Regions from separate parts of the Oerskovia enterophila genome, predicted to be linked through region 1. Evidence: riboswitches for the same ligand, from Rfam matches in the RefSeq annotation. Region 1 holds a riboswitch; the other holds the start of a gene.
What was found. A riboswitch is a leader RNA that binds a small molecule or an ion and turns the genes downstream of it on or off. The one in region 1 is predicted to bind S-adenosylmethionine.
Positions count from the first base shown of each region.

Region 2: linked by a shared signal. The riboswitch ahead of ACIPWA_RS13945 (rhodanese-like domain-containing protein) and the one ahead of ACIPWA_RS11830 (LLM class flavin-dependent oxidoreductase) in region 1 are both predicted to bind S-adenosylmethionine.

Region 1 is NZ_JBIVFZ010000003.1:558,394-562,636, forward strand. Features, by position in the region: gene ACIPWA_RS11825 (ABC transporter permease) at 1-597, opposite strand, end outside; gene ACIPWA_RS11830 (LLM class flavin-dependent oxidoreductase) at 616-1,722, opposite strand; SAM riboswitch class IV at 1,811-1,921, opposite strand; gene proB (glutamate 5-kinase) at 2,089-3,231, opposite strand; gene obgE (GTPase ObgE) at 3,586-4,243, opposite strand, start outside.
Region 2 is NZ_JBIVFZ010000004.1:195,646-199,888, reverse strand. Features, by position in the region: gene ACIPWA_RS13955 (LLM class flavin-dependent oxidoreductase) at 1-441, opposite strand, end outside; gene ACIPWA_RS13950 (O-succinylhomoserine sulfhydrylase) at 566-1,825, opposite strand; gene ACIPWA_RS13945 (rhodanese-like domain-containing protein) at 1,849-2,313, opposite strand; SAM riboswitch class I at 2,320-2,412, opposite strand; gene ACIPWA_RS13940 (phosphotransferase enzyme family protein) at 2,489-3,373, shown strand; SAM riboswitch class IV at 3,472-3,586, shown strand; gene ACIPWA_RS13935 (aminotransferase class V-fold PLP-dependent enzyme) at 3,627-4,243, shown strand, end outside.

The DNA of each region.
Region 1 (4,243 bases):
CAGGCTCTTGGACAACAGCTGGGCGATCGTCGCCCCCGTGGGCACGGCGAGCGTGATCGCGGGCAGGACGATCGAGGCGAACCCCTTGTTCCCCATCGCGGGGAAGATCGGCAGCGTGAAGGAGAACCACTGGATGAGCAGGAGGCCGAACCAGAAGGCGGGGATCGCGACCCCGAGCGGCGGCAGCCCGAGGAGCAGCTGCCCGAGACCGCGGAACCGGGTGTAGGTGGCCGCGACGGCCAGCCCTCCGCCGAGCACCACCGCGAGCAGCAGACCGGCCGCGGCGATCTGCACGGTCGGTGGGATCGCCTCGACGATGAGGTCCGCGGCGGGGCGCCCCGTGCTGATCGACTGGCCGAGGTCGCCACGGAAGAGCCCAGCGAGCTGCGAGAAGTACTGGACCACGAGCGGGCGGTCGAGGCCGTGCTCTGCCCTGAGCGCATCGAGCTGCTCGGGGGTGATGTCGTTGGCGTCTGCCCCGGCCATGAGCTGGGCCGGGTCGCCAGGCAGGGCGTAGAGCACGATGAAGGACACCGTGTAGGCGGCCCAGAGCACGCCGACCGCCTGGGCCAGTCGCGTCGCGAGATAGCGTCCCATGGTGGTTCTCCTCCTCCGTCAGGCGCCGACGGCGACGGCGGCGGCGGTCCGCTCGACGAGCGGCGATCCCGGCACGGTCGAGCCGGCCGTTCCCGCACGGTCCGTGGCCGGCGCCCAGCCGAGGGCCGGGGCGACGAGCGTCGCGACGTCGTGCAGGATCTGCTCGTACTCCTCGTCGCTGAGCTCGTAGGGCAGCTCGAGGCGCAGCTCGCTGACCTCGCCCACGACGGCGTCCGCCACGAGCCGCTCGAGGATCTCCTCGCTGGGCCCCACGAGATCGGGCGCGAAGAGCGTCCGGCGCTCGCCCTGCGGGGCGAGGGTCCGGGCTCGGCGCGACTCCTCGAAGGCTCGGTAGCGTCGGCGCGACGAGGCGTCGGCGCTGTCGGTCGGCACGATGACCCGCCCGAGCGCGACCCGCGTGGGCCGCCCGTCGCCGCGCCCCGCGCGGTAGGCGGCGAGGTTCGCGAGCTGGGCGGTGACGAAGTCGTCCGACTCCTCGCCTGCCACGATGTTGCCGGTCAGGAGGTTGAGCCCGTTGCGCGCGGCCCACTCGGTCGACCGGCGCGAGCCGGCGCCGTACCAGAGGCGGTCGACGAGCCCCGGGCTGTGCGGCTGCAGCCGGGGCCGCTGGACGTTCCCGGGCGAGTGCACCACGGTGTCCTCGTCGCCGATGAAACCGCCCGACAGGTTGGCCGCGAGCCGCTCGATGCGTGCGTGCGAGAAGTCGTGGGACTCCCAGTCCCCGTCGAAGACCAGGTCACCGATCAGGTCGGCGTGCGGCGGACGGCCCGCGCTCAGGCCCACCTGGAGGCGCCCCTGCGCGAGGACGTCGGCGGTCGAGAGGTCCTCCCCGAGGCGGAACGGGCTCTCGTACCCGATCGGGATGACGCCGGTCCCCAGCTCGATCGTGCTCGTGCGCTGGGACGCCGCTGCGAGGAAGACGGTCGCCGACGAGATCCCGTGCTCGAGGTGCCGCTGGCGGACCCACGCTCCGTCGAACCCCCAGGCCTCGGCGCGCTCGAACAGCCGCAGCGTCGCCTCGAGACCGCTGGCGGGGTCGTCGTCCGGGAAGTTCCCGGGGGTGAGGAAGGCCAGCGAGGAGATCGCCGGGGTGCTCTGGCTCACGATGGTGCGTCCTTCGGTCGGACGACGTGCGGGTCCCGCCCGTCCCCGGGCACGCCACAGGAACCCGTGGACGGGGGTCGTTCGTCACGTCGTGTGCTTACCGCGACCTGTCGGCGCGGTCAGGTCCTGCCCGGAGCACCCCGTCACATCGAAGGGTTGCTGGCCAGCGAGCCGGGTCTTGGCGCTGGCGCTCTTCACCTGCCGCACAGGAAAGCCTCCCGGCGCCGTGCAGTCAAGGAGTGAGAGCGGCGTCCCACTCCATGAGACAACGCAAACGAGAGACGGGGCCCGGAGACCGTTCCAGGTCTCCGGGCCCCGTCGTGGGACCGAGCGCTGCGGCGCGCTGCAGTGCGCCGCGAGCCGCCCTCAGGACGCCTTGCGCCTGCGCCCCACGAGCACCAGGTCGTCGCGGTGCACGACCTCGCGGTCGTAGCCCTCGCCGAGCTTGTCGCGCAGCTCGTGCGTCGAGCGACCGAGGAGGTCGGGGATGTCGGTCGAGTCGAAGGCCACGAGGCCGCGCGCGATCACGCGCCCGTCGGGCGCGACGAGCTCGACGGGGTCGCCCGCGTCGAAGTCGCCCGTGACCCCGACCACGCCCGCGGGCAGCAGCGAGGCCCTCCCGCCCAGGACCGCGGTCACGGCCCCCTCGTCGAGCTCGAGGCGCCCCCGCGTGCGCGCGGCGTGCGCGAGCCACAGGCGTCGGCGCGTGGTGCGCTTGCCCGTCACGGCGAACCAGGTCCCGACCTCGCGCCCGGCGAGCGCGCCCTCGGCGTTCGCGGCCTTGGTCAGCACGACCGGGATGCCCGAGCCGGTCGCGATGCGCACGGATTCGAGCTTGGTGAGCATGCCGCCCGTCCCGACCGAGCTGCCGCGCCCCGTGACCTCGATGCCCTCGAGGTCGAGCGGCGAGCGGACCTCGCGGATGCGCTGGGTGCCGGGGCGCGAGGGCGGGCCGTCGTAGAGCCCGTCGACGTCGGTCAGCAGCACCATGACGTCGGCGCGGACCAGGTGCGAGACGAGCGCCGCGAGGCGGTCGTTGTCGCCGAAGCGGATCTCGTCGGTCGCGACCGCGTCGTTCTCGTTGACGACGGGCACGACGCCCAGGTCGAGGAGCCGCTCGAGCGAGCGCTGCGCGTTGCGGTAGTGCCCGCGGCGGATGGTGTCCTCGGCCGTGAGGAGGACCTGCCCCACGCGGATGCCGTACTCGGCGAACGCCTGGGCGTACCGGGCGACCAGGAGGCCCTGGCCCACCGAGGCCGCGGCCTGGGCCGTGGCGAGGTCGCGTGGTCGGGCGCTGAGGCCGAGCGGACCGATCCCCGCCGCGATCGCCCCGGACGTCACGAGCACGACCTGCCCGCCCGCGGCGTGCCGCGCGGCGATGACGTCGACGAGCGCGTGCAGGGCCGGGACGCTGAGGTGCCCGTCCGGTCCGGTGAGCGAGGAGGAGCCGATCTTGACGACGACCCGGTGGGCCGTGGCGACCTGGGAGCGTGCGGAGAGCGCATTCACCGGGACATCATCGCGCGCCGGGCGCCCGGGCGCGGAGTCATGTCACCGTGTGACACCCCGGGGTGAGACGGCATGGACCCCGCCGCGCCGTGGTGTCAGAACTGCACCGGCGCATGGCCCGGTGCACTTCTGACAGCTTCTCCAGCGTGAGCCCGCCCGACGACGTCGCCCACCTCCCGCTCCCGTCCCACCCGGGCGGTGGTCGTCGCTCGACCGGTACGCCACAGGGCGGGCACGACCCGAGGGGCCGTACCCGCCCTGCGGGCGGACGTCGTGGGCGACAGCACCGGCGCGGGAGTCGGAGGTCGGGGCACCCGACCGCTCGGCCCGTCGCTGCGGCACCGTGTCCGGAGGTCAGTCCTTCTCGGGGTCCGTCCAGTGACCGGACTCGCGCTCGGTCCAGAGCTCTGCGCGGGCCTCGGCCTTGGCGTCCATGCGCTCGTTGTACTCGCGACGCTTGTCGTTGCGCGTGGGGCGCGAGTGGTCGTCGAAGCGCAGGTCGGTGCCGCGGGGTCCGCCGAGGTGCTCGGAGCCGGTGATGAGCGTGGGCTCCCAGTCGAAGACCACGGCGTTCTTCTCGGACCCGATCCGCACCTCGTCGCCGGCGACCGCCCCGGCCTTGAAGAGCTTCTCCTCGACGCCCAGGCGGGCGAGACGGTCCGCGAGGTAGCCGACGGCCTCCTCGTTCGCGAAGTCGGTCTGACGGACCCAGCGCTCGGGCTTGGCACCGCGGACCTCGAAGTAGAACGTGCCGTCGCCCGCGTTCTTGTGGGTGACCGTGAACCCGGCGTCGTCGACGGCCTTGGGGCGCAGGATCGTGCGCACCGGAGCGGGCGCGGGGGTCTCGCGGCGCGCCGTGTCGACGAGCCCGGCGAGCGCGTAGGTCAGCTGGCGCAGGCCCTCGTGGCTCGCTGCCGAGATCTCGAAGACCTGCAGGCCGCGGGCCTCGAGGTCGGGGCGGACCAGGTCGGCGAGCTCGCGCGCCTCGGGCACGTCGATCTTGTTGAGCACG
Region 2 (4,243 bases), on a different contig from region 1:
GCTCATGAGCGAGCGGATGTCCTGGACGTGCTGGGGGAAGCGGTCGACGTCGGACGTGGGGCCGCTGCTGCGGAGCAGGGCCGTGACGACGGGGTCGCTGCCGGGCGCCCGGCCGATCCCCAGGTCGACGCGTCCCGGGGCCATGGCCTCGAGGACCGCGAACTGCTCGGCCACGACGAGCGGCGCGTGGTTGGGGAGCATGACGCCGCCCGAGCCGACGCGGATCCGTTCGGTCACCGCGGCGGCCGCCGCGATCATGACGGGCGGGGCGGACGCGGCGACCGCTGGCATGTTGTGGTGCTCGGCGAACCAGTAGCGCGTGAAGCCGAGGCGGTCGGCGAGGCGCACGAGGTCCAGGGACGCGGCGATGGCCTGGGAGCTTGACTGTCCCGAACGGACGGGGACGAGGTCGAGGACGGAGAGGCGCGGCGAGGTAGTCATCGCCAGGTCCAACCCCGGGAGGCGGTCGGGGTATTCCTGCTTGCTGTCGCTGGGTGCGGAGTTCTTGCGCGACACGCCGGGCATTTCGCGCAAGAACTCCGCACCCAGCGGTGCGGCGGGCGGCTCAGCGCGCGGCGAGCGCCTGCTCGACGTCCTCGATCAGGTCGAGCGGGTCCTCGAGGCCGATCGACAGGCGCACGGTCGTCTCCGCGATCCCGACGGCGGCACGGCCCTCCGCGCCCAGCTTGCGGTGCGTCGTGGTCGCGGGGTGCGTGATGAGGGACTTGGCGTCGCCCAGGTTGTTGGAGATGTCCACGATCTGCAGGGCGTCGAGGAACTGGAACGTGCGCTTCTTGAGGAGCTCGGCGTCCGTGCCCGGGTCGTCGGCGCCGGGCACGTCGAGGTTGAACGTCACGACCGTCCCGCCGCCGCTCTGCTGGGCCTTGGCGAGCTCGACCTGGGGGTGCGAGGCGAGGAACGGGTAGCGCACGGCCGTGATGCCGGGCAGCTCCTCGAGCGCGGTCGCGACCTGGAGGGCCGCGGTGTTCTGGGCCTTGACGCGCACCGACAGGGTCTCGAGGCCCTTGACCAGGACCCACGCGTTGAACGCGCTGAGCGAGGGTCCGGTGTTGCGGATGAAGGTCTGGACCGGGCCCTTGACGTACTCCTCGGACCCCAGGATTGCGCCGCCGAGCACGCGTCCCTGGCCGTCGATGTGCTTGGTCGCCGAGTACACGACGACGTCCGCGCCGAGCTCGAGCGGCTTCTGCAGCACGGGGGTCGCGAACACGTTGTCGAGCACGACGACGGCCCCCGCCGCGTGCGCGAGGTCGCTCACGCGGCGCACGTCGATCACGTCCTGCATGGGGTTGGACGGGGTCTCGAAGAAGACGACGTCCGCGGGGGTCGACAACGCCTCCTCCCACTGCGACAGCACGTGACCGTCGACGTAGTCGGTGCGCACGCCCCACTTGGCGAAGATCTCGTCGAAGATCACGAGCGACGAGCCGAACAGGGCGCGGGCCGCGACGATGCGCGACCCGGAACCGACCAGGGCCGCGAGCGACGTGAAGACCGCGGACATGCCCGACGCCGTGGCGTAGCAGGCCTCGGCGCCCTCGATGAGTCGCAGCCGCTCCTCGAACGTGTGCACGGTCGGGTTGCCGTAGCGCGAGTAGATGAAGCGGTCGACCTCGCCCGCGAAGGCGGCCTCGGCCTCGGCGGCGCTCCCGTAGACGTAGCCCTGCGTGAGGAAGAGCGCCTCGCTCGTCTCCTCGAAGTCGGAGCGAGCGTGGCCGCCGCGCACCGCGAGGGTGTCGGGCCGCACCGAGCGGGGCAGCGGGCCGCGGCCCGAGCCGCCCGGGATCCCGGCGGGGATGCGCAGGACGCCGTCCCCGGTGCCGGCGCTCACGACTGCTTCCAGGGGAGGCCCGCTGCGCGCCAGCCGTCGGAACCACGGTGACCGGCGCCGTCGAGCGCTCCTTCGAAGCCTTCGAGGACGTTGTACGCGGGGCCCAGGCCGGCGGCGGTCGCGGCCTTGGCCGCGCCGATCGAACGGGCTCCCGAGCGGCACAGGAACACGACGGGGGTCTCGGGTGTCACGCCGGCCGCAGCGAGGTCCGTGACGAACGACGGGTTGGGCCGGCCGTCGAGCGTGACCCACTGGGTCAGGACCGGTTCGCGGCCCGTCGAGGACAGGTCGGGGACGCCGACGAAGCGCCACTCGGCGTCGGTGCGGACGTCGACGAGGACGGCGTGCGGGTCGGCCTGGAGAAGGGTCCACGCCTGCTGGGGCGTGATGTCGCCGGCGTAGCCGGCGGCGGGCCGGGCGTCGGGGACCGGTGCAGCGGTCGCGCGGTCGGGGGCACTCATGGTGATCCTCCATCGGTCGTGGCGGTAGCACCCTCGCCCGTCACCGGGGGGTTGCTGCGGCGTCATCGTGCCAAGTCACTCAGCCGCTCTGGATGGTTGCGTCGGATCGTACGTCACCGTTCCCACGGAGTGAAACGGGTGTCTCGCAGGGTGGGCAGGGGATAGGTTGCTGCGCATGGAGCACCCTGCGCGCCGCCACGAGGTAGAGGATTCCCGTCGAGACAGCGGGCTCGGGGCCTCTACCTCGACGCAAGCCCTCTATCTCACGGCAGGCGGTCGTGAGCAGAGCCCGCCCGAGGAGGTCCTGACCGGGGGCAACTCCTCGACCGTCGTGCGGAGCGGTGACACGGTCCGCCGGACCGCCGGGCCGTGGACACCCACGGTCCAGGCCCTCCTGGCGCACCTGCGGGCGAGCGGCGTCACCGAGGTGCCCGAGCCGCTGGGGACCGACGACCAGGGGCGCGAGGTCCTGTCCTACCTCCCGGGCGACGTCGCGAACTACCCCCTTCCCCTGTGGGTCTGGGACGAGTCGGTGCTCCGTGACGCGGGCGCGCTGCTGCGGCGCGTGCACGACGCGAGCGTCGGTTTCCTCGCCGCGGGCGACGCGCCCGCGCCACCCGTCTGGCAGAGCGCACCACACGAGCCCGCCGAGGTCGTGTGCCACAACGACGTCGCCCCGTACAACCTGGTCTTTCGCGACGGGGTCGTCGTCGGGCTCATCGACTTCGATACCGCGAGCCCCGGCCCCCGGATCTGGGACCTGGCTTACCTCGGCTACCGGCTCGTGCCCCTCGTGGCGGACGCCGGGGACGGGGAGGGAGCCGACGTCGTCGGGCGGCTGGACCCGTTGGCGCGGCTCGACGCCCTGGTCGCCGCGTACGGGATGCGGTACTCGCGTCGCGAGGTCCTGACCGTCGTGGTCGCGCGGCTCGACGAGCTCGCGGCCTTCACCGACGAGAGGGCGTCAGCGACCGGGCGGGACGACTTCCGGGAGCACGCGGCCATGTACCGGGCCGACGCGCGACACATTCAGGCGCTCGCGGACGCGTCGCCTCGCTGAGCGGGTTCGCCCGCCTGACAGGCACCCTCTGCCCACCATCCGAGACGCCGTGCCCACCGGTTGACACGCTCTGCGGGCCTCGCCCATCCTTGACACCAGGTCATGAGTGCCAGCGCAAAACCCCGGTTTGCTGGCCGGCAACCCTCCTCCGCGGCGGGGTGCCCCGGGTGACGACCAGGTCCCTCTCTACAAGGAGGGGGGCAAGCGCGGAGGGGCCGCAGGGCGAACTCCGACGACCACCGGAGGACGTGCCATGAGCGCACACGCAGTCATCGAAGCCCCTACCTCGTGTGCCGTGCTGCCCGTCGTGGGCAGCGACACCCTGGTCCCCCTCGTCGACGGGCGCAGCGTCCCGTACGCCAACCTCGACGTCGCGGCGTCGGCCCCGGCGCTGCAGGTCGTGGCCGACCGCGTCAACGAGGTCCTGCCGCTCTACGCGAGCGTGCACCGCGGCGCGGGCTACCTGTCCCAGGTGTCGACCGCGCTCTACGAGGCCGCGCGCCAGACCATCGGCGCGTTCGTCGGAGCCCGCGAGGACGACGTCACGATCGTCACGCGCAACACCACGGACTCGCTCAACCTGCTCGCGGGCTGCGTCCCGGCCCAGGCCGACGGTTCGCCGGGCCGTGTGCTCGTGCTGGACGTCGAGCACCACGCGAACCTCCTGCCGTGGCAGCGCACGGGCGGGGCCACGGTCCTGGTCGGCGGTGCGACGGTCGCCGAGACCCTGTCCGGGCTGCGCGCCGAGCTGTCGCGCTTCCCGTACGCGCTCGTCGCGATCACGGGGGCCTCGAACGTCACGGGCGAGTCGCTGCCGCTCGCCGAGGTCGTCGCCGCGGCGCACGACGCCGGAGCGCGGGTCCTGCTCGA